DNA from 3 places in the Bacillus seohaeanensis genome. Region 3 is predicted to be linked to each of the others. Evidence: riboswitches for the same ligand, from Rfam matches in the RefSeq annotation. Region 3 holds a riboswitch; each other region holds the start of a gene.

Region 1 (7,376 bases), on a different contig from region 3:
GCAATATTATATTCTAAAAAAGGACAAACTTGGAAAAGGTATTGTTGATAAGCTTACGGAAAAAGCAAAACAAGGCGTCAGGGTCAGAATACTGTATGATGAAATGGGTTCTAGAGGAACAAGAAAAAAATTCTTTCGGGAGTTTATCGCTGCCGGTGGAGAAGTTGAAGTATTTTTTCCATCACGAATTCCCTTTATTAACCCAAGGATTAATTACCGAAATCACCGGAAACTTGTAATTATTGATGGTAAAGTCGGCTATGTCGGCGGATTTAATATCGGAGACGAATATTTAGGCTTAAATAAGCGATTTGGTTACTGGCGGGATACACACTTGAGAATTATCGGGCGGGCAGCACTAGCGATGCAAACTCGTTTCATACTTGATTGGAATCAGGCAAGCCGTTACAAGATTGCCTATAACACCCGCTACTTTCCGCAACACCATTTTGAAGGGAATGCCGGCATTCAAATTGTCACCTCTGGCCCTGATTCGGAATGGGAGCAAATAAAAAATGGATATATAAAATTGATTACAAGTGCGAAAAAGTCAATTTTCATTCAAACACCTTACTTTGTTCCAGACGCAAGCTTATTAGATTCATTAAGGATTGCCGCCCTTAGTGGAATTGATGTACGAATTATGATTCCTAACAAGCCTGATCACATGTTTGTATATTGGGCCACGTTCTCTTATATCGGCGAACTTTTAAAAGCAGGAGCGAGAATTTTCATTTATGAAAATGGATTTATTCATGCGAAAACGATCGTCGTCGATGATGAGCTTTCCTCTGTCGGTACCGCCAATATCGATGTAAGAAGTTTTAGGCTAAATTTTGAAGTAAATGCGTTTATCTATGATCGTCTTATTTCTAAGAACCTAGGTGACATCTTTGAAAACGATCTTCACCTAAGCCGTGAGCTTACAATTGAAGAATATCAAAAAAGAACATTAAAAATCCGTCTCAAAGAATCCGTTTCACGTTTGTTGTCACCGATTTTGTGAGTAAAAAGCAGCGGGGCATTACCGAATCCCGCTGCTTTTTACTGTATTCCTACCAATTTTCCTGATTCTACAACCTTAATTACAAACTTTCTCTCCCCTAGATTCCCTCCCTAAATGGACTTTCGCTTGTATCTAGCAACTTCTAACATCCTTGTTATTGGACAAACCTTTTGATATTTTAGACACTCTTTCCTATTTTCCGGACACTTTTCCAAGTTATTTGGACAAATAATCCGTTTTTTCAGACAAGCAATCCTTTTCACACTTAGCATCCTCATCTAAATATAGCCCACCACTATACAACCCAACCATTTTCGATGCATAATAGAAAGAGATATTTATCAGAGTATAACTTAGAGGAGTGAGGGCAATGAGCGTACATAAGGAAATATCCGCCCATTCTACAAAACAGCATCAAATCGCTAAGCAGTTTTGGGCATTAGATCAACAGCGGGAGCTTTATATAGAGGAAGCCGTTTCTCTATGCAAAGAAGGGAAAGAGTTTACCACAGATTCTATTAATTTAATTTCAAAAAGAATTAATGAGTTAGCAAAAAATGGCGTTGCTCCTACAAGGAAGTTTGTAACGCCTGAGATGGTACACGAATACGTACAAAAATTAGAAAAATGATTAAAGGTAAAACAATGCCTGGATCAGTCCCGATATCTGATCTTGCAGCACTAGGCATAAAATAGGCGAAAAAGGGAAATGACTTTAAACGTCAATTCCCTTTTTTGTAGTAACCATTATTCTTTTTTCTCATTTCTTCGTTTCCATTCATGCAGCAAAGAAGTCTCTTTATTGTGATCTAATCCTGCTTTTAGATCTTGAACGTCTCTCGCATTATGCCAATGCCATATATCTTCAATTGTTTCCACCGGTCTACGGAAGGTAAGGCCCTTATTGGTTGCTTTTAGAATATCAGCTAAAATATAACCGGCTGGATACTCATCATTTATTGGTACCCATAGCGGAAGCTCCGTAAACGGCTGCACACCTTGTTCGATAAGGAAGTCACTTCCAACCCAATCGATTTTCGTTGAATGGGTGGAAGTCCATTTATCGAGTGTATCAATGAGCTCCCCCATCGTATAATGCTCACTAGGTCCTGTTACATTATATGTGCCCGTTTCCTTCTTTTCTGCCATGTTTAAAGTCCATGTAACTAAATCACGGACATCTACCCATTGGACCTCTCTTGTTCCCGTACCAGGCACAAGGATTTCTCCACCTCTCGAAAAGCGGTCTACCCAATATGTGAATCGGTCTGTCGTATCATAAGGACCAACGATTAACCCTGGGCGAATAATAAGATTCTTGTCAGGGAGCTCACTTGTAACCACTTCTTCACAGAGAGCCTTAAGCGGACCATACGTCTCCCCTGTTACTTCTTCTATCTGCTCGTTCTCCAGTTTCCCTACCGGATCTCCTTCCGCTCTTCTTCCTTCTCGAAAATCTTTATAAACGGAAATGGATGAAATAAACACGTAATGACCGATATTCCCTTTTAAAGCCTCAATAGATTGCTCTACTACTCTAGGAACATACCCACTCGTATCGATAACAATATCCCATTGCTTTCCTTTTACGCTTTCTAAATTGCCATCCCGGTCTCCAATTAATTTCTCCACCTCTGGATAAAGCTCTGTATTTGTCTTTCCTCGATTAAATAACGTAACGTCAAAGCCTCTTTTTAATGACTCTTCTGTAAAATGCCTGCCAACAAACGATGTTCCACCTAGTATGAGAATCCTCATTGTACATTCTCCTTAATGGACTCCTTGTCCGTTAGTGTAACTTTACATACATATGCTTTTTCTGCTTCAAGAATACCAGCTTTACGTTTATCTTGTTCGTCGAACGAGACCGAAGAACTACTATTTTTTCATTTGTTCCATCCCATGTATGCAGGTATCCCACTATGAACATCTTTTCCATCTTAGTTATTAGCTAAACTCTTCAGAAATCCTTCTTTTTCATACAAAAAAAGTGCCCTCTACCATTCTATGACCTGTAGAGGACACCCATTATTGTTTTAAGGAAGTTAAATAAAAAATATATTTTTTATTTAACTGGATGCTTTTACATATGCTATTGTTTGATTTTTCTCCTCCTTCATTAACACAAAGCAAAGAAGAACACCAATGAAGGAAAGGAGGGCAAAGAATAAATACACAGCATAAATACTGAAGTTTTCCATTACAAATCCCCCAACAAAAGTACTGAACCAGTTCCCCAACCCGTTTCCAATTGCCGAGTAAATAGTAACGGCCGTTGCGGTAATATGAGCAGGAGTGATATCCCTAATATATTGCAACCCCGCAGGAATAAATAATCCAATTGCCAACCCTTGCATAACGGAAGAACCGTACACAAGCCATAAACTTGGTTCTGTAAAATAAAAGAGCCATCTGATAAGGGAAGCAGCTCCCGCAAGTAATGCCACTGTTAGTAAGCCGAACCTGTTTATCCAGTTTCCAGCCAATCTCATAAATGGCACCTCCGATAGTACCGCTATCAAAAACGCCAACCCAATTCCAGCATATGTTCCACCAGAATCTTCTACAAACAAACCAAAATACGTATTATTTGCAAGGTTGGGACCAAACACTAGAAAAGTAACTGCCAAGAATAAAAGAAACCTTTTTATTTTAAACAGCTCTTTTATCCCAGCTTTTAAATCTAATTTTACCGTTGCTTTCTCTTTAGGAAACCCAATAGATATAAATGCTGCAATAACCAAACAGGCAAAGAAGGAGTAGAAAATAATCGTCGGACCGATTGCCCCTTCTGAAAACCGCCCCATTAAAAAAACTGCCAATCCAAAGCCTAATGAACCATAAAGCCTAATATTGCCGTAATCATACCCTACTTTACTTGTATACTTTAAGCTAATACTATCTGAAACTGGAATAATCGCACTTTGAAAAACTGCTACTAAAAAAGCGACAAGAAAAAAGCCAATATAATTTCCTACTGGTAAATATCCTAGTGCAAACACTCCTGCTAAAAAGGTCGTAATCCCAAGAACCAGTGTAGGTCGATTTGTTTTGTCACTCACCATCCCCCAAAGTGGCTGGAAAAAGATCATCACAATGGGCCCAATCGACATAATCGTCCCTATTTGCGAACCACTAAGATGCGCTACTTCACTTAAATACACACTTAATAATGGAGTAAGACTTCCGACACCAAAAAAGGTAAGTAAATAAAAGCCTTTTAATGTGAAAATCTGGTTACGATTAGATTTATTCATTCTGTATCCCCCTGAAGCTTTTCCTAAAATGCTGGACTTTTATAAACATAAACATTATTTTACATTATCAGTCTAATATTAGATGGATACTGCTGGAATGTAAATAACATTTTTTTCTTTCTTTTATGAGTATTGCTTCTCCACTTGTTGCTAGTATTTAACATGAAAAAGCCTGTAGATAGTGGAATAAACATTCTTGAATCTATTATTGGACAAAGTTTAGGGGTTACTGGACACTTTCTCTATTATTCTAGACAATTCTATTGATTTATTGGACACCTTTCTATCTTTTCTAGACAAATTCTTTGGTTTTCTGGACAAACTACCTTTTTATGTAAAATCATACCTCCATTGTTAAGAACAGAAGGAACGTCTATTAAGCACAAAGATCAATATCCAACTGTTTCCGTTTGACTTTTTCTCTGAAACGCATTAAAGTATGGGAAGGAATTTTAATATATACGATTTTCTTCTTATCCAGAGAGGCGGAGGGACTGGTCCAATGAAGCCTCGGCAGCGGACTCTTTATGAGTGCTGTGCCACATCCAGCAAGCAAGTAGCTTGAACGATAAGAAGAGCGTTTCTTTTTATTGTGGAAACCTCTTCTTATTAGAAGGGGTTTTTTTAGCGAAAAGCGGAAGTGGCTCGTTTAGCTCGCGAAGAAAATAGGGATTACCCTCCAAAGGCGTCTTTTGCCTTTTGAGGGTAATCATCTTTTTCACAGCGAGCTAGCCGCTGGAGCTAGACAAGCGAAAAGCGGAAGTGGCTCGTTTAGCTCGCTGAAGCTAGACAACATGAAAATTAAAAAGGAGTGCTTAACTTGGATTCTCAAAAAGGTAGTTTGTTGGCTTTACTGCCATTAGTTATATTTATTGCGTTGTTTTTAGGTGCAGGGATTATTACCGGGGACTTTTATGCTTTTCCAGTACTTGCAGCTATATTAATCGCTGCTATTGTAGCCTTAGTGATGAACAGGAAAGAATCGCTTTCTACTAAAATTGAATTGTTCGCGAAGGGTACTGGTCACACAGATATTATCATTATGGTATTTATCTTTTTATTAGCAGGGGCCTTTTCTGAGTCTGCTAGTAGAATGGGTGCAGTGGATTCTACGGTAAACCTTTCATTATCTTTTATCCCAGAAAACATGTTGATTGCAGGCTTGTTCATTATCGCTGCATTCGTCTCGCTTTCGATGGGGACTTCGATGGGAACAATTGCTGCACTTGCACCGATTGGACTTGGCATTAGTACACAAACAGATATTTCTTCCACACTAGCGATGGCAACGGTTATCGGAGGAGCTATGTTTGGTGACAACTTATCGTTTATTTCCGATACGACAATTGCAGCTGTTAGAACACAACAAACTGAAATGAAAGATAAATTCAAAGTAAACTTTTTCATCGTCTTACCTGCAGCAATTGTAACGGTTATTATTTTGCTTATTATGACACAAGGGAATCAAACGACAGTTAATGTTGGTGACTTCGATGCGATAAAAATTATTCCTTACTTGGGAGTTTTGATTGGAGCACTCATTGGATTGAATGTGTTCGTCGTCTTACTTGGAGGTATTTTACTTTCCGGGATCATCGGTTTTATTGATGGGAGCTTCACATTTTCTTCCTACCTTCAAAGTATAACGGAAGGAATGCTTGGTATGGGAGAAACCGCCTTTCTCGCTATGCTTATCGGTGGTGTTGTCGAAATCATTCGTCATAACGGTGGTATCCAAGCGTTACTTTACTATATGACAAGAAATGTTCGTTCGCATAAAGGGGCACAACTTGCAATGGCTGGGTTGGTCAGTTCTACTAATCTTTCAACTGCCAACAATACTATCTCTATTATTATTGCCGGTCCTCTAGCAAAAAACATTGCGGACAAGTACGAAGTTGATCGTCGTAAATCAGCAAGTATTTTAGACATTTTTTCCTGTGCTGTTCAGGGGTTGCTTCCTTACGGGGCACAAATGCTAGTTGCAGCGGAAGTAGCGGGAATTTCCCCTGTTAGTATCCTTTCCTATGCATTTTATCCAATCCTCATTGCCATATGTGGTATAATAGCAATCTATTTGGACTTTCCGAAGTTCACACGGAAAAAAGTAGCATAACTATTTCAGCCTGCATCGACCAATAGGTCAGTGCAGGCTTTTTATTTCGGAATAAACAGGGAGAAAAGGCTTCTAAGCCCGTTTACACCTTTTATTCATTGCAACTTATAGCAAGTTATTCACGTGATATAATTTCCCGCTTTCTATTTTGTCCCCTAACAGTAATCCCATTAATGCTTGAGCTACTGTATCTGTATCACGAAGCATTCCTTCTTTTTTATATCGTTGAAACTTCTCTATGTCATCAAAAGATTCCTTTGTAGAGGAGCGGATTGTTCCTTGCATGTCGGTATCCATAATTCCTGGGCTGAAAGCAATCGCTTTATGTTTACTATGATTTTTGGAAAGTTCGAGTGCAACTGTTTCCGTGAACATATTTAATCCCGCTTTCGTTGTGCAATATGTACCCCAACCATGTACCGGACGGCTTCCTGCACCTGAACTAATATTGACAATTATGAGTTCTGCCTTGCTTTCCGTCGCTGCATGTAGCATTTCATTTGTAGCAATCATCGGAGAAAGCAAGTTGACATGAAGACTGTCTTCCATTGCTTTCGTATCTAGCTGCCCTACTTGACCAATCGGTGTTACAAGACCAGCATTTTGAACAAAATATACTTTGTTTACATCTTCATTGAACACGACGGAAGCTACTTCTTTAAAAACCTTTTCCGTTTCTAATCCTACAGACAAGTCACAAAAGAAATGCTGAAAAGGTAATCCTTTTTCCGCTGCCAGCTTTTCAAGTTGTTCATTTTTTGATCGAGAAATGGTAATTAATGCTGTATTACTTTCGAGAAATAGCTTACCGATGGATTCACCAAGACCTCTCGAAGCGCCAGTCACTATCGCATAATTCATTTTCATCCGCTCCCTTATTTAATCTACCTATTCATCTTAGAATTTTTTCTTTTTATTAAGCTCTTTTCTCATAGATTGTTGTTTTCAGCTATGGATTTTACCCGTTGATTTCCGATACGGGCACAAGACTCCTTGG
Region 2 (7,376 bases), on a different contig from region 3:
AAAGAATGGAAAAATGCTACTTCCATCTGTTGTGGCATTGGCTGTTATGTATATAGCTGCAATTATTGCGAGCAGAGTGGAGTTTCTACAAATCGACCTTGTCAAATATTTCGGTGGAGAAGGAGCAGCATCACTCTTCGGTTTAAGTGCAACAAGCATGGCTTTCTTTGTTTGGATTATTATTTTAATGGTCTACGTCTATATAGCGTCAACACTACCGGTTTGGAAACTATTGCAGCCACGTGACTATATTAACTCTCATCAGTTGATTGTTGGTCTTGGATTATTATATTTAGGACTATTTTTTACAAATCCAGAAATTACCGCTCCTGTGACAAATTCTTCTGCAGATGTTTCGTGGTTTCCATTACTGTTTATTACAGTAGCTTGTGGTGCTATTTCAGGCTTCCATGGACTGGTTTCCTCAGGGACATCTTCTAAACAATTAAATAAAGAGACAGATGCTCGGTTTGTAGGATACCTTGGAGCAGTCGGTGAAGGCGCCCTAGCACTAGTGGCGATTATCGCCGTTATTACGTTTTTCCCAAATGTGGAAGAATTTAAAGCTACTTACAGTGGATTTACTGCTGCAAGTGGAGCAGGACTTGGTGTATTTATCGAGGGAGCAGGACAATTAGCAACGGGACTTGGAATTCCAGCTGACATTGCTGCAACAATTGTTTCTGTTATTATCGTCAGTTTTGCTGCAACAACTTTGGATTCTTCTGTTCGTTTAATGCGCTATATAATCGCTGAACTTGGAAGTGAATATAATGTAAAACCATTGACAAAAACACATGTTGCTACGACGGTTGCGGTTGTTTCAAGTGCTGCCTTAACACTACTTCCAGAAGGACCAAAAGGATTCGGCTCAGGCGGATACCTGTTATGGCCTCTATTTGGTACATCTAACCAACTGTTAGCCGGAATAAGCTTACTTCTTATATCAATTTGGTTAAAACGGCAAGGTAGAAACTATATGGCAACGTTAATTCCAATGGTTTTCCTCATGTTCATGACACTCTGGGCAATGATTGACCAAGTGATTTTTGAATGGTCTGGGTATGGGGAGGCCGAGGGGAATATGCTACTGTTCATCTTTGGAAGTATCATACTCGTCTTTACGCTTTGGATATTAATTACAGCGATTTCTTCCTTATCAAAAAAAGACAACGATAACATTGATATTTCTGCCTAAAGGTATATTCTGGCTACATTTACGCTTATACATGTCAGAGGGGAAAGGGATCAGTTCACCTGATCCTTTTTCCATTCAATGAGTAGCAGGAAAGTCAAATACCACCTACAATTGCCGTAACATAACTAAACAAAGGATGAGGACTATGACCGAACATCAATTAATGAAGTCATTAAAGAAGATTATTTCACTATATGATGAAATAATTAGCCTACCACATAAAACAGAGATTGCACGTGAATTTAGGGATGAGGATGATCTTTTCATGTTGCTTTTATATTCTGAAACGCTAGGTATCCCAAATCCAGTTTTTTATTACACACTTGAACTTTATCCATATATACTTGACAAGTTTCATGACTGGCATTTACGAATGGGGATGGAACATTCACCACTCGACGGGATAAGATGTTGTTAACTTTTATAAAAAGGAGTGTTTTTACATGAATGAATTATGGCAGCAATCAATACTTTTTGTAGGAGGGAAAGGAGGAGTGGGAAAATCCACCTCTGCTGCAGCGTTATCACTTGTATTTGCGAAAAAAGGCTGGAAAACACTAATTGTTTCAACAGATCCAGCACATAATTTAGGTGATATTTTTCACAAAAAGGTGAAGGATACAAAAACATATTTGTTAAACAACCTATGGGGAATGGAAATTAATCCACAAATAGAATCAGATAAATACATAGACTCAGTAAAAATGAATGTAAAAGGTTTAGTAAAAGCGAGCATGATTGAGGAGGTTCACCGACAAATTGATATGGCTTCCTCTGCACCGGGAGCGGAAGAAGCAGCACTTTTCGATCGTATTGTTTCAATTATATTGGAAGAAAAAGAGGAGTTCGATAAGATTATTTTCGACACAGCTCCAACAGGGCATACGATCCGCCTTCTTTCTCTTCCTGAATTAATGGGAGTCTGGATGGATGGGATGCTAGAAAGAAGGAAAAAGACAAATGACAATTATACGCAGCTTCTCAATGATGGTGAACCTGTAGAAGATCCAATTTACGATGTTTTACAGCAGCGACGCAGTAAATTTGCAAAAGTCAGAAGTGTGTTATTAAATACAAGTGTGACTGGATTTCTTTTCGTTTTAATTCCAGAAAGACTACCAATACTTGAAACAGAAAAGGCAGTCGAATTAATGGGGAAGCATGGCTTAGAAATTAATGGGCTTATCATTAATAAAATTATTCCCGATGAAGCGGACGGACAATTTTTACAAAAAAGAAAGCGACAAGAGAAGGAATATTTACGGTTAATAGAGAAGAAGTTTACTAGTCAGAGGTTTTATAAGATACCTTTGTTCGAAGAAGATATTCATAGTTTAGAAAGGCTAGAAGCATTTTCTCAAGATTTTAGGCAACAAGTAGAAGGAGGAACAAAAAAATGAAAGCTGTAGTACATGAAGGACAAGCAGGTATTAATGGACTGTCCTATAGAGAAATGGAAGAGCCAAAAGTTGGTGAAACAGAAGTAAAAGTAAAATTAAAAGCAGCAGGGCTTAATCGCCGCGATATCATGGTGCTTACTCGACATAAAGAAGATCAACCTCCATTAATTGTTGGGTCGGATGGAGCAGGCATTATCGAAGAAGTTGGTAGTGGTGTAAGTAACTTCAATGTTGGAGATGAGGTGATCATCAATCCTTCGCTTGGATGGAAAGAAAAAAGTGCTGTACCGCCTAAAGGTTTTGAAATCGTTGGGTTGCCAGATCACGGAACATTCGCAGAAAAAATTGTTTTACCGGTTGATAATGTGGAGAAAAAACCTGCACACTTATCATGGGAAGAAGCAAGTGTCTTATCATTAGCAGCTATTACAGCTTATCGTGTATTATTTACACGAGGAAATGTAACAGCAGACGATACGGTAATGATCCCTGGAATTGGGAGTGGAGTAGCGACATTCTTACTGCTTTTTGCTAAAAAAGTTGGAGCACGAGTAATCGTTACTTCTAGAAGTAAAGAAAAACAGAAAAAAGCACTAGAACTCGGAGCAGACCTTGCTATTGATACATATTCAGATTGGAATAAAGAGTTAAAGGATGAAAAAGTAAGCCTTCTTATTGAAAGTATCGGAAGAGCAACGTTTAATAAATCGATTAATATTATAGAACGCGGTGGAACAATTGTAACATTCGGTGCTACTACCGAAGATGAGGTCAATATCGATATGCGTCATTTTTTCTACGGACAATACAATTTATTAGGATCTACAATGGGTAGTAGAGAAGAAATGCATGAAATGTTAGCTTTTATTGAAAAACATGAAATCAAGCCTATTGTCGATAAGACGTTTCTACCAGAAGATTTTGAAGAAGCATTTCACTATTTAAAAGAAAGTCAAAACTTTGGTAAAGTCACTTTCTCTTTTACTAGCTAAATTACTTTTACAGTAGAACGAAGAATGCCTTGTACTTCTATAGAAAATAAAGACCTTGACGTCTACATTTTTTATGGAATGCAGGGCATTTTTCGATGGAGGAATAAATAAAGGCAGAAATAATGAAACTTTTTAAACGAAAAAACGTCCTATTAAAAGAAGATACGACCATAGCCGTATGAGTTTTAACTAGAAAACATGTATAATAACGTTGGTTCATTCTTCATCTTTAGAAATGATAAAGGAGAAAATTTATGAAACGTATTACTGCAATACTATTGACACTAGTCGTTTTAGTTGGCTTTAGTGGGATACAGTCCGTTAAGGCTGCTGATAATGAAACAGAGAGTATCAATGAAAAGTTCGGTTTACCTATTGTCGTATATGGCGAAACACTTACGACTGAACAAAAACAAGAGGTTCAAAAGCTCCTTGAGGTAAAGGATACAAGTCAAGTGGAAGAAATTATAGCTACAGGAGAAGACCTTGTTAACTACATTGAAGGAGAAGATAGAAATGCCCGTATGTTTTCCTCTGCTAAAATTACCCGTAAGGAAAAAGGAGAAGGGCTTAAGGTTGATATTGTTACTCCAGCAAATATAACAGAAGTAACGAACTCCATGTATGCAAATGCATTACTAACTGCAGGTATTGAAAACGCGACAGTGCAAGTTGCTTCCCCGATAAAAGTGAGTGGTCATTCTGCCCTTGTTGGAATTTATAAGGCATATGACGAAGGCGGAGAAAAGTTAGACACGGTTAGAATGGAAGTAGCTAACGAAGAATTAAACGTAGCAACAGAGCTTGCTAAAGAAGAAGGCATGAATCAAGAGAAAGTAAGTGAACTCCTTACAGAAATTAAAAAGGAAATGGCTGATCAAAATCCCGCAACGAAAGAGGAAGTAGAGAAAATCGTAGAAGAAAAATTAAAATCCTTAAATATTGAATTAAGTCCTGAGGATCGACAGTTACTTATCGATTTGTTCGAAAAGATGCGTGCCATTAATATTGACTTCGATAACGTAAAGCAACAATTAGAAGATTTGACATCTGAAATTCAATCAACTATTAAAGATTTCGTAAAAGATGAGGGATTTGGTGAAAAGGTTTCAAATTTTTTCAGCAGCGTGATTCAAGCAATTTCGGACTTTTTTACATCGGTAGCTAATTTCTTTAAAAATTTAATTTGATTTAATTTAATAAAAAGGGCTGACCATATGGAGAATTTCTCTTTAATGGTCAGCTTTTTTGTTTCTCATTTAGTGTATGGCGATTCTTACGCTAGTATCAATGGCACTTGTACTATATTATTGTAATCAACTATTTTTATAACGAATCGGTAGGAGGACAGCAGCTACCAGTGGTTTTTTTCAAGATAATATTTATTTTTCCAAAACAAGGACAAAAGCCCTTCCCAAAAAATACTGCTTAAATAGGCTAATAAAGAAGTCAGATTTAAAATGGAGGGGAGCAATTTGCTCATGCTCAGAAACGAAAAGATATCGCCAATTAGAAGCCCTTGGGGAAATGGACAAATCGGTGGTGGCCTAGGTAACGGATTTGGTCAAGGATACGACCCAGGTTACGGTGGTTTCGGTTCAGGTTATGGAAGCTTTGGAGGATACGGCGGCTTCGGTCCAGGCTATGGAAACCCTGGAGGACATGGCGGCTTCGGTCCAGGCTATGGAAATCCTGGAGGATACGGCGGCTTCGGTTCAGGTTATGGAAGCTTTGGAGGATACGGCGGCTTCGGTCCAGGCTATGGAAACCCTGGAGGATATGGTGGTTTCGGTCCAGGCTATGGAAATCCTGGAGGATATGGCGGAGGGTATGGATTAAACCCTACTCTTGGTGCCGGATTATTAGGACTAGGGTTAGGGTACCTCGGTGGAGAAATAATTGATAATGACAAAAGATATTATTAACTTTAAATAAACGTTGCATAACAGGAATGACTATTTTGCGTATTTGGTTATTCCTGTTGTTTTTTATCCTGCAATGGCGAATAGTTCCTATCGCTTAAAGCTCTATTTTATATTTTTAAAATTACAATCATAATTAAGATAACGATAAATATAATAAAATATTAGAAAAATTCCGCTTTTTCAATTGACATTAGCCCCATGTTCATGTAAATTATGGGAAAGTTCAATTTAATTTCATAAAGCAATCTTATCAAGAGAGGTTGAGGGACTGGCCCGTCGATACCTCAGCAACCAGCCGAAATATGGGTATGGTGCTAATTCCAGCAAGTTGGTGAAGCCAACTTGGAAGATAAGAGGGAGAATATACACATTCTGAGCCTTCTTATTGAAGGCTCTTTTTTATTCCCTCTTCTTCTCTGATAATAGAACAACGAAAAGGAGAGAGAGCAGTGACGTATCGATTGGAAACGAATATAGCTCAAATTGGAAATAGAAGTGAGAAGGAAACAGGTACTGTGAGTACACCTATTTATCTCTCAACCGCTTACCGTCATGAAGGATTGGGGAAATCTACTGGCTTTGATTACTCTAGAACATCAAATCCGACAAGGGAAATAGTAGAATCTTCCTTGGCAGACCTTGAAAAAGGGGATGAAGCGTTTGCTTTCAGCTCAGGTATGGCTGCCATTCAATGTATCCTTTCTTTATTTCAATCAGGCGACGAACTTATCGTGTCAGAAGACATTTACGGGGGAACTTATAGGTTATTTCAGCATTACGAACACCAATACGAGATAACTTTTCACTATGTTGACACAAGCAACAAGGAACTAGTCGGAAAGAAAATTAATGAAAACACAAAGGCAATATTTGTTGAAACTCCTACAAATCCATTAATGAAAGAAACAGATTTAAAAGAAATAGCAAAACTGACCGAACAAAACAACCTGTTACTACTAGTTGATAACACGTTTTATACTCCGATTATTCAGCAGCCAATTAGTGAAGGTGCTGATATAGTCATTCATAGTGCTACTAAGTATTTAGGTGGGCATAATGACGTTTTAGCGGGAGCAGTCATTGCTGTTGGAGAGGAAATATGTAACAAGCTTCGTGACTATCAAAATGCGGCCGGGGCAGTCCTTTCTCCGTTTGACTGTTGGCTTTTAATCAGAGGAATAAAAACATTAACATTAAGAGTTAGAGAACAAGAAAAAAATGCAAAGCAAATTGCTCAATTTTTACGAGAGCATCCACTCATTACAGATGTTTTTTATCCAAATAAAGGAGGAATGCTTTCCTTTCGAATTCAAAAAGAAGAATGGATTGCGCCTTTTCTTGAAAAATTACAACTTATTACATTTGCTGAAAGCTTAGGGGGAGTAGAAAGTTTTATTACGTATCCTGCCACTCAGACACATGCAGACATCCCTGAATCTATTCGTATAGAGAAAGGGATATGCAATCGATTACTGCGATTTTCTGTTGGAATTGAGCATATTGATGACTTATTGGAGGAATTAAAAGCCGTTTTATCCAAAGTGGAAGAGGAGGTTATTACGTATGAGTAGAGAGCCTTATTCATTTCAAACAAAATTACTTCATAATGCTTTTAAGACAGATAAAGAGACTGGTGGGGTAAGTGTCCCGATTCATCATTCTTCAACTTTTCATCAATTCGAATTTGATCAATTTGGAAAATATGATTATAGTCGGTCGGGTAATCCAACTCGCGAAGCATTGGAGGAAACAATTGCAGAACTTGAAGGCGGTACTAGGGGATTTGCTTTTTCATCCGGGATGGCTGCCATCTCTACAGCCTTTATGCTACTTCAACAGGGAGATCATGTGCTCATCTCAG
Region 3 (7,376 bases):
ATCTAGTTAGGTTGAAAGAGGAAGGACAAGCAAGTTTACTGAGGGCCATTCAATTAGACGATGACAGGACGCAGTATATAGAGCTTTCTTCTAAGTATAATCTACTCTCTAATCTGAATTTGACTGTTATGAGAGATATCTCTGAACAAGTTGAAATGCAGGAACAATTAAGAAAATCTGATACACTCAGTGTTGTTGGGGAGCTAGCAGCAGGGATTGCCCATGAAATACGTAATCCGATGACAGCGTTAAAAGGATTTATTCAGTTGCTTGAAAACAGTGTAGACAGTAAACATGATATGTACTTTAATGTAATAAAGTCAGAACTGCAAAGAATTGAAACGATTATTACCGAGTTTTTAATCCTGGCAAAGCCACAAGCAATCCAATACCAGGAAACGAACCTTGAGAAGATTATGAGGGATACAGTCGAACTACTTAATGCACAGGCTATGATGCATAATGTCCAATTTGATCAGCATTATCAGAAGGACCTACCACTTATTATTGCTGAACCGAATCAATTAAAACAGGTATTTATCAACATCATAAAAAATGCGATTGAAGTAATGCCAGAAGGTGGAGTTAATTCTATCTACATGGAAAAAACGGATGAAAATATGATTCATATCTTGATCAGAGATCAGGGAATAGGAATCCCAAGGGACAAACTGAAAAAGCTTGGGGAGCCTTTTTATACGACGAAAGAACGGGGAACTGGATTAGGACTTATGGTAAGTTACAATATAATAAAAGAGCATAATGGAAGAGTGAAGGTAGAAAGTGAAGTAGGAAAAGGAACAACATTTCATTTATACTTACCAGTCAAGTAAATTCGCGCTTATAGGGAAGGAGCTAATAGTTTGCCTCAAGATACTATAATAATAGACAGTCCTGTTGGAAACTTAGAGATCAGTGCAGATGACACTGGCTTAATTAGAGTCGAGTTCGTAACAAATAACGTTACTGAAGAAAGTGAGAATCCGATACTAATAGAAACTAAAAAACAGCTAGATGAATTTTTTTCGGGGCAACGAAAAGAATTTGATCTTCCCTTGCATATAAAAGGGACAGCCTTTCAAAAACAGGTTTGGGAAGTGTTGAAAACAATTCCATACGGCGGCATCTTGTCTTACCAACAAGTAGCAGAAAGGATCCAAAACCCTAAAGCTGTCCGAGCAGTAGGGCAAGCAAATAAATCGAATAAATTTCCAATTATTATTCCATGCCACCGGGTTATAGGGAAAAACAAAAAGCTTACAGGTTACGCAGGGAAACAGGTGGATAAAAAAGAAATACTGCTTAGTTTGGAAAAAAAGTAGAATAGAGTATCGTTTTTCAGTTACTCTTTTTTGGTAAAAAGTAAAGGGCTAAGCATATTTAAAATATGCTTAGCCCTTTTGACTACAAGCCAATCAGCTAACGATTAAATCCTCTTTTTTACCACTCTTTTGGCTCGTAGTTTAGCTCTTTAAATAATTGATTGCGTTCTTTCTTTGATAAATCTCTCCACTGTCCAAGGGGAAGGTTTCCTAAATGAATATTCATGATTCGGGTTCGTTGCAGTCTATAAACGTCGTATCCTAGCTCAGCACACATACGGCGAATTTGGCGATTTAACCCCTGTGTTAAAGTGATCTGAAAATCAAATTTTGATAACTGTATTACTTCGCAAGGAAGTGTTTTTGTACCTAATATTTTTACTCCCTCTGACATCGCCTTTAAGAATTCAGGAGTGATCGGTTTATCTACTGAAACAATATACTCTTTTTCATGCTTATTTTCGGCACGCAAAATTTCGTTTACAATATCTCCATCGTTCGTGAGGAGTATTAAGCCGTCTGAATCTTTATCTAATCGTCCAATATTATATATTCTTAATGGATGATTGACTAAATCAACAATATTTCCCTTAACATTTTTCTCCGTTGTGCTGGTAATGCCTACAGGTTTATTTAAGGCAATATAGACATTATTTCTTGCCATCCGGATTGGGTTCCCACTTACTTGGACATCGTCCCCAGGCTCGACTTGGGCACCTATTTTTGCAACTTTTCCGTTTATCGTGACTCTTCCTTCACTAATTAATTTATCTGCACCGCGTCTAGATGATTTTCCAGACTCGCTAATATATTTATTAATTCGCATGATAACCACACCTTTAAGTTGAGGATTGTTTTATTAGAATACCCAACTATCGCCTTATTTTCAAGAACTTTTCAAGACTTCATTTGAATTAGAGCGAGGAAGTTAATCGGAAAATTTACTTTTAGAGAGAGTAGGCATTATTTATTGACCTGATGAAATTTCCCTGTATGATTCTTCAACTTCAATATGAATACGAATTGCTGTGTGCAATAGGTCTGTTTTTGCTTCGTTAATGGAGGTAGCTCTTCTCACCATCTTTTCTAACCTGTTTAAAGCCCTGGATATGTTTTCAGAAGTAGGCCGTGAAGATGCCAAATAGTCTTTATAACTTTGAAAATATTTTACGAATTCTTGAGGGTCTTCTGTGTCAACAGCATTGGCAGCAAGCGCTAAGCCGTAAGCTGCTGTAATTTCCATTGCAGGAGCTTCGTTCACTTTTGATAATGCGATTGCTTCATAAAAGTCCTCTATCTTATAAAGGTGAAGGTATTCTATATTAGGAAGTTTTTGTTGATTTAAAATAGTTAAATGATCTTCATGCCACGCTAGGGATTCCGGGATAGTATGTGTTTGTGTCATGATATAACTCCTTTACTTGCATATGTATTTTATATAGGAGGCTTTTCAATTGTGGGTTTGTGCACATAGAAAAGCCTCTTTCTGATGAAAGAGGCTTGAAGTTCAATATGCTTCTCACCTCTTATCTGCCAGAAAGTATCCTTCCTGTTGGAATTAGCACCGTGCCTTACTGTGGACTATGCCAGGCGAGTAGTTCGCCCCGTTTTACAACGGTATTACGGTCGGTTGCTGGGCATCATAGGGCCAAATCCCTCCGCCAGCTCTTGATAAGAGTTAAATATTAGTTTGTTTATTTTTACTTGAGATGTATAATATCCCAAATTATTCTAATTGTCAACTTTTACTGCTTAATAAAAGGAAGGTCGTCTATCTTGAAAAATAGGTATCTTTTTTCTTACTTTCTCTACTTCTGTGAAATCTATTTCTGCATGGATAAGTTCCTCATGTTCGGAACCTTCAGCTAATATATCTCCCCATGGATCGATAATAAGAGAGTGGCCTGCAAATTCATTATTTAGATCAGCACCGACCCTATTGCAGGCAATAACAAAACATTGGTTTTCAATGGCTCTTGCTTTTAATAGTGTTCTCCAGTGATCAACCCTAGCTAGTGGCCATTCAGCGACAACAAAAATTACTCTTGCCCCATTTATTACATGTTTTCTAATCCACTCTGGAAATCTGATATCATAGCAAATCAGTCCTGCCATTTGCGTGTCGTTGAGCGTGAATAACCCGTCTTCTTCTCCTGGTAACAAATAGTGGTGCTCATCCATAAGCTTGAAAAGATGTAGTTTTGAATATTTTTTTACTAGTTCTCCTTGGTTATTTATGGTAATCATTGTGTTTTTTACACCGTTTTTTGTCTTTTCTGGAATGGATCCGCCGATAATATGAATTTGATGTTCCGCTACAAGTTTCTTCAAAAATTTAATACTATTTTCTCCTCCTAGGTCACTTATCTCGTCGATTCTTGTTAAATCATACCCCGTCGTCCATAACTCAGGAAGAACGACAAGCTCTGCTCCTTGTTCGCTAGCCTTTTTTAGCCATTCTTGCACATGAATTTTATTTTTGTCTGGTGCACCAAAAGCAATATCTATTTGTGCAATAGCAATCTTCATTCCCATATTAGTTCCCCCTCGTTATCATTTTCGAAAAATTTTTACTTTACATTCTTTCGTTTCCGTTATATCATTTGTGACTAGAAATTTAAAGTAAAATAATTAAGAATATTGTTAATTGTCCTACGCGCATTCGAAAGGGATTTTGGTGAAAGGTAAAACAGAAAAATTAATAATCGTCTGGCAGGTGGTAAAAATGAAAACATTTAATCAATCAGATTTGTTGAAGTCTCTGCCTCAACAATTTTTTGCATCTTTAGCAGCGAAAGTGGAGAAAGTTACGGAAGAGGGGCATGATGTTATTAATTTAGGACAAGGAAATCCAGATCAACCGACCCCTTCGCATATTGTCGAAAGTTTGCAAGAGGCAGCAACTTCTCCAGTTAATCACAAGTATTCTCCATTTAGAGGAAAGCAAGAATTTAAAGAGGCTGTAGCTAACTTTTATAAGAGAGAGTATGAAGTAGAAGTCAATCCTAACACGGAAGTTGCAATACTTTTCGGTGGTAAAGCAGGGTTAGTGGAACTTCCACTATGTTTATTAGACAGGGGGGATACTGTACTTGTCCCGGATCCAGGATATCCCGATTATTGGTCAGGTGTTACGCTCGCTGGTGCGCAAATGGAAACGATGCCGTTGAAGGAAGAGCATCATTTTTTACCTGTGTATAGTGATTTAGAAAAAGAAACATTGGAAAAAGCAAAACTAATGTTTTTAAACTATCCAAATAACCCAACGGGAGCAACTGCTTCGCAGAGATTTTTTGAAGAAACAGTTGAATTAGCGAAGCGAAACGATATTTGTGTTGTGCATGATTTTGCTTACGGGTCTATCGGTTTTGATGGAAATACGCCAATTAGTTTTCTACAAGCAGAAGGTGCTAAGGATGTTGGTATAGAAATTTACACACTATCTAAAACCTATAATATGGCTGGGTGGAGAGTCGGTTTTGCTGTAGGGAATCAAAGTGTAATAGAGGCTATCAATTTACTTCAGGATCACTTATATGTAAGTATTTTCGGTGCCGTTCAAGATGCTGCTATTACCGCTTTAACAGACTCGCAAAGATGTGTTTTGGAACTTAGAGATACATATGAAGAACGCAGAAATGTGTTAATAGAAGGGCTACAAGAAATTGGTTGGGATGTAACAGCACCTAAAGGGTCGTTTTTTGCTTGGTTAAAGGTCCCAGATTCCTTTACCTCTGTAGAATTTTCCGACTACTTACTTGAAAAAGCAAAAGTTGTCGTAGCACCTGGAATTGGATTTGGAGAATACGGAGAGGGCTATGTAAGAGTAGGTTTATTGACTGATTTAGACAGACTAAGAGAAGCAATCAATAGAATAAAAGATTTAGGATTATTTAAATAGAAAGTAAGTCAAAGGTCCGTCCCTCACTGCGTTAAAGCGACGAGGGACGGACCTTTTTTTATTGGAAAAGATAAAAATTTGTATGTAAATAATAGTTTTATGGGAGTACTCTATGTCTAGTTCTAGCGTCTAGAGACTCGAGGTCTTTTTTTTAGAAAGCTTGTCGTATCCGGGCAAATCGCTTCTATTTTTGTACTGAAAAATTTGTCAAATGAACGAGTATTCATTGTTGTTTTGTCTATTTTTGCGAATCTATTTACTTTTATGTTAATAGTTGGGATAATGCTCTAGTAATTAGTATTTCAACTTCAAAGTAGTCATCATATAGGTAGATTCTTAGCAGTGCAAACGTATCCATTATATGAAAAAGGGGTCTTGGAACTAACATGTATTCTTCTATTAAGAAAATTTTCCTATTAATATTAATTAATAAAAAGCGATCAAAAATGATAACGGTTGGAAAAAAATATGGGTTAACGAACAAGCAGACAGTTTTATATAGTCAGCAGCTTGATAAGCTATTAGATCAATATCAAAAATTAAATAGTAACAGTAAAGAAATGAAGTCATCACCAACAATTAGTGAATACAAAGCTTCCCATTATTAAAATATCAAAAGAAAAAGCTGTTGCATTACTACAACAGCAAGTCGTTAAAACATGTCAATTAACATAATCATAAATAATATTCCAACGATAAACGAGTAGGTAGCCTTCCGCTCATTTCCATCACCATGACTCTCAGGAATTAATTCCTTATATATAATAAAAAGCATTGCACCAGCAGCAAAGGCGAGTCCGTACGGTACTAAAAAGTCAACATAGGTTGTAAGGTAAAAACCTAGTAGACCTGTAACGATTTCAATTGCTCCAGTCAAGGTTGCAATAATAAAGGCTTTAAAGCGATTAATTTTCTGATTTACTAAAAATAAAGCAACTAAAAAACCTTCTGGAGCATTCTGAAGTCCAATAGCAAATGCAATTAGGTTCCCAGTGTCGCTTTGTTCAACAGAGTAACTCACCCCGACTGAGAGGCCTTCTGGAATGTTATGCAATGTTATTGCAGCTATTATCAACATTGCTTTTTCATCAAACTCAATCCCATTTTTTGAGTGTTCGAGGTCAATATGAGGGATATTTTTTTCCATAATAGTCAGAATTGCCACACCAAGAAAAATCCCAACGACTAATGGAAGTAATCCACCGCTTGTTAGTGCTTCAGGGATCAGGCTAAGCATTGAGGCTGCCATCATGATCCCTGCAGTGAAGGCAAGAAGTATATCTCTCCAACTATGTGTAACCGACCCAGGAAGAAATAAAATAATTAAAGCCCCAATTCCTGTAGAAAGTGCAGACAGAGTACTTCCAATTAATACTTCATTCATTTCTATCAATACCTTTCATCTATCTCATTCAATCATATTTCACATTTTGATAAATCATAACTAAATAATTATGATTATACAGGAAGATTAGAGAAAAATACCAACTATTTATTTACACATTACTTCTTTAATATCAATTCCCCTTGAAGATATCCCTTTAGGCAGAGTTCAAAATGATTGTGATGGAGATAACATTACAAAGATTTTTTTGCTATCATAAAGGTAATAGCTATACTTGGAGGGACAAAATTTGGCTAAAACTGCTTTTAGTACATTAACTATAGTAGAAACCAGTGATGTGCACGGTAATATCTTCCCTATATCTTATGGTTCTAGAAAAACGACACCATTAGGTTTAGGGAAAGTTTCTACTTACGTAAAAGAATTGCGGGAACAAAAGGACAATCTACTCGTTATTGATAATGGTGATCTTATTCAAGGAACGCCATTAACGTATCATTATGTGAAATTTTTAGCTCATAAACCAAATCCGATGATAACAGTGTTAAATAATATTGGATATGATGGAGCAGTTGTCGGAAATCATGAGTTTAATTATGGGATAGGACCATTAAAATCAGCTGCTAGTCAAGCAAATTGTCCGTACTTGTCCGCAAATATCGTTCACAAAGCAACAAAGGAACCTTATTTTGGTATTCCATATTTTATTAAAACTTTTTCAGATGGTTTAAAAGTAGCTGTACTAGGAGTAACGACGCATTATATACCTAATTGGGAAAATCCTAAACATATTAGTGATCTCCATTTT

Evidence for each region. A riboswitch is a leader RNA that binds a small molecule or an ion and turns the genes downstream of it on or off. The one in region 3 is predicted to bind S-adenosylmethionine.
Region 1: linked by a shared signal. The riboswitch ahead of ACFSUL_RS00500 (Na+/H+ antiporter NhaC family protein) and the one ahead of ACFSUL_RS03550 (hypothetical protein) in region 3 are both predicted to bind S-adenosylmethionine.
Region 2: linked by a shared signal. The riboswitch ahead of ACFSUL_RS15600 (methionine biosynthesis PLP-dependent protein) and the one ahead of ACFSUL_RS03550 (hypothetical protein) in region 3 are both predicted to bind S-adenosylmethionine.

Annotation. Positions count from the first base shown of each region.
Region 1 covers NZ_JBHUMF010000001.1:95,268-102,643, reverse strand. The annotation lists gene cls (cardiolipin synthase) at 1-1,006, shown strand, start outside; gene ACFSUL_RS00515 (YpbS family protein) at 1,377-1,637, shown strand; gene ACFSUL_RS00510 (NAD-dependent epimerase/dehydratase family protein) at 1,754-2,764, opposite strand; gene ACFSUL_RS00505 (MFS transporter) at 3,076-4,263, opposite strand; SAM riboswitch class I at 4,734-4,838, shown strand; gene ACFSUL_RS00500 (Na+/H+ antiporter NhaC family protein) at 5,084-6,379, shown strand; gene ACFSUL_RS00495 ((S)-benzoin forming benzil reductase) at 6,485-7,240, opposite strand.
Region 2 covers NZ_JBHUMF010000031.1:447,829-455,204, forward strand. The annotation lists gene ACFSUL_RS15570 (carbon starvation CstA family protein) at 1-1,198, shown strand, start outside; gene ACFSUL_RS15575 (cory-CC-star protein) at 1,344-1,616, shown strand; gene ACFSUL_RS15580 (ArsA family ATPase) at 1,642-2,598, shown strand; gene ACFSUL_RS15585 (zinc-binding dehydrogenase) at 2,595-3,590, shown strand; gene ACFSUL_RS15590 (DUF1002 domain-containing protein) at 3,845-4,780, shown strand; gene ACFSUL_RS15595 (hypothetical protein) at 5,072-5,515, shown strand; SAM riboswitch class I at 5,760-5,871, shown strand; gene ACFSUL_RS15600 (methionine biosynthesis PLP-dependent protein) at 5,965-7,086, shown strand; gene metC (cystathionine beta-lyase) at 7,079-7,376, shown strand, end outside.
Region 3 covers NZ_JBHUMF010000008.1:115,434-122,809, forward strand. The annotation lists gene ACFSUL_RS03535 (PAS domain S-box protein) at 1-833, shown strand, start outside; gene ACFSUL_RS03540 (methylated-DNA--[protein]-cysteine S-methyltransferase) at 864-1,322, shown strand; gene rluF (23S rRNA pseudouridine(2604) synthase RluF) at 1,441-2,148, opposite strand; gene ACFSUL_RS03550 (hypothetical protein) at 2,290-2,727, opposite strand; SAM riboswitch class I at 2,846-3,000, opposite strand; gene ACFSUL_RS03555 (carbon-nitrogen family hydrolase) at 3,075-3,857, opposite strand; gene ACFSUL_RS03560 (pyridoxal phosphate-dependent aminotransferase) at 4,048-5,223, shown strand; gene ACFSUL_RS03565 (aspartyl-phosphate phosphatase Spo0E family protein) at 5,610-5,831, shown strand; gene ACFSUL_RS03570 (ZIP family metal transporter) at 5,876-6,607, opposite strand; gene ACFSUL_RS03575 (bifunctional metallophosphatase/5'-nucleotidase) at 6,858-7,376, shown strand, end outside.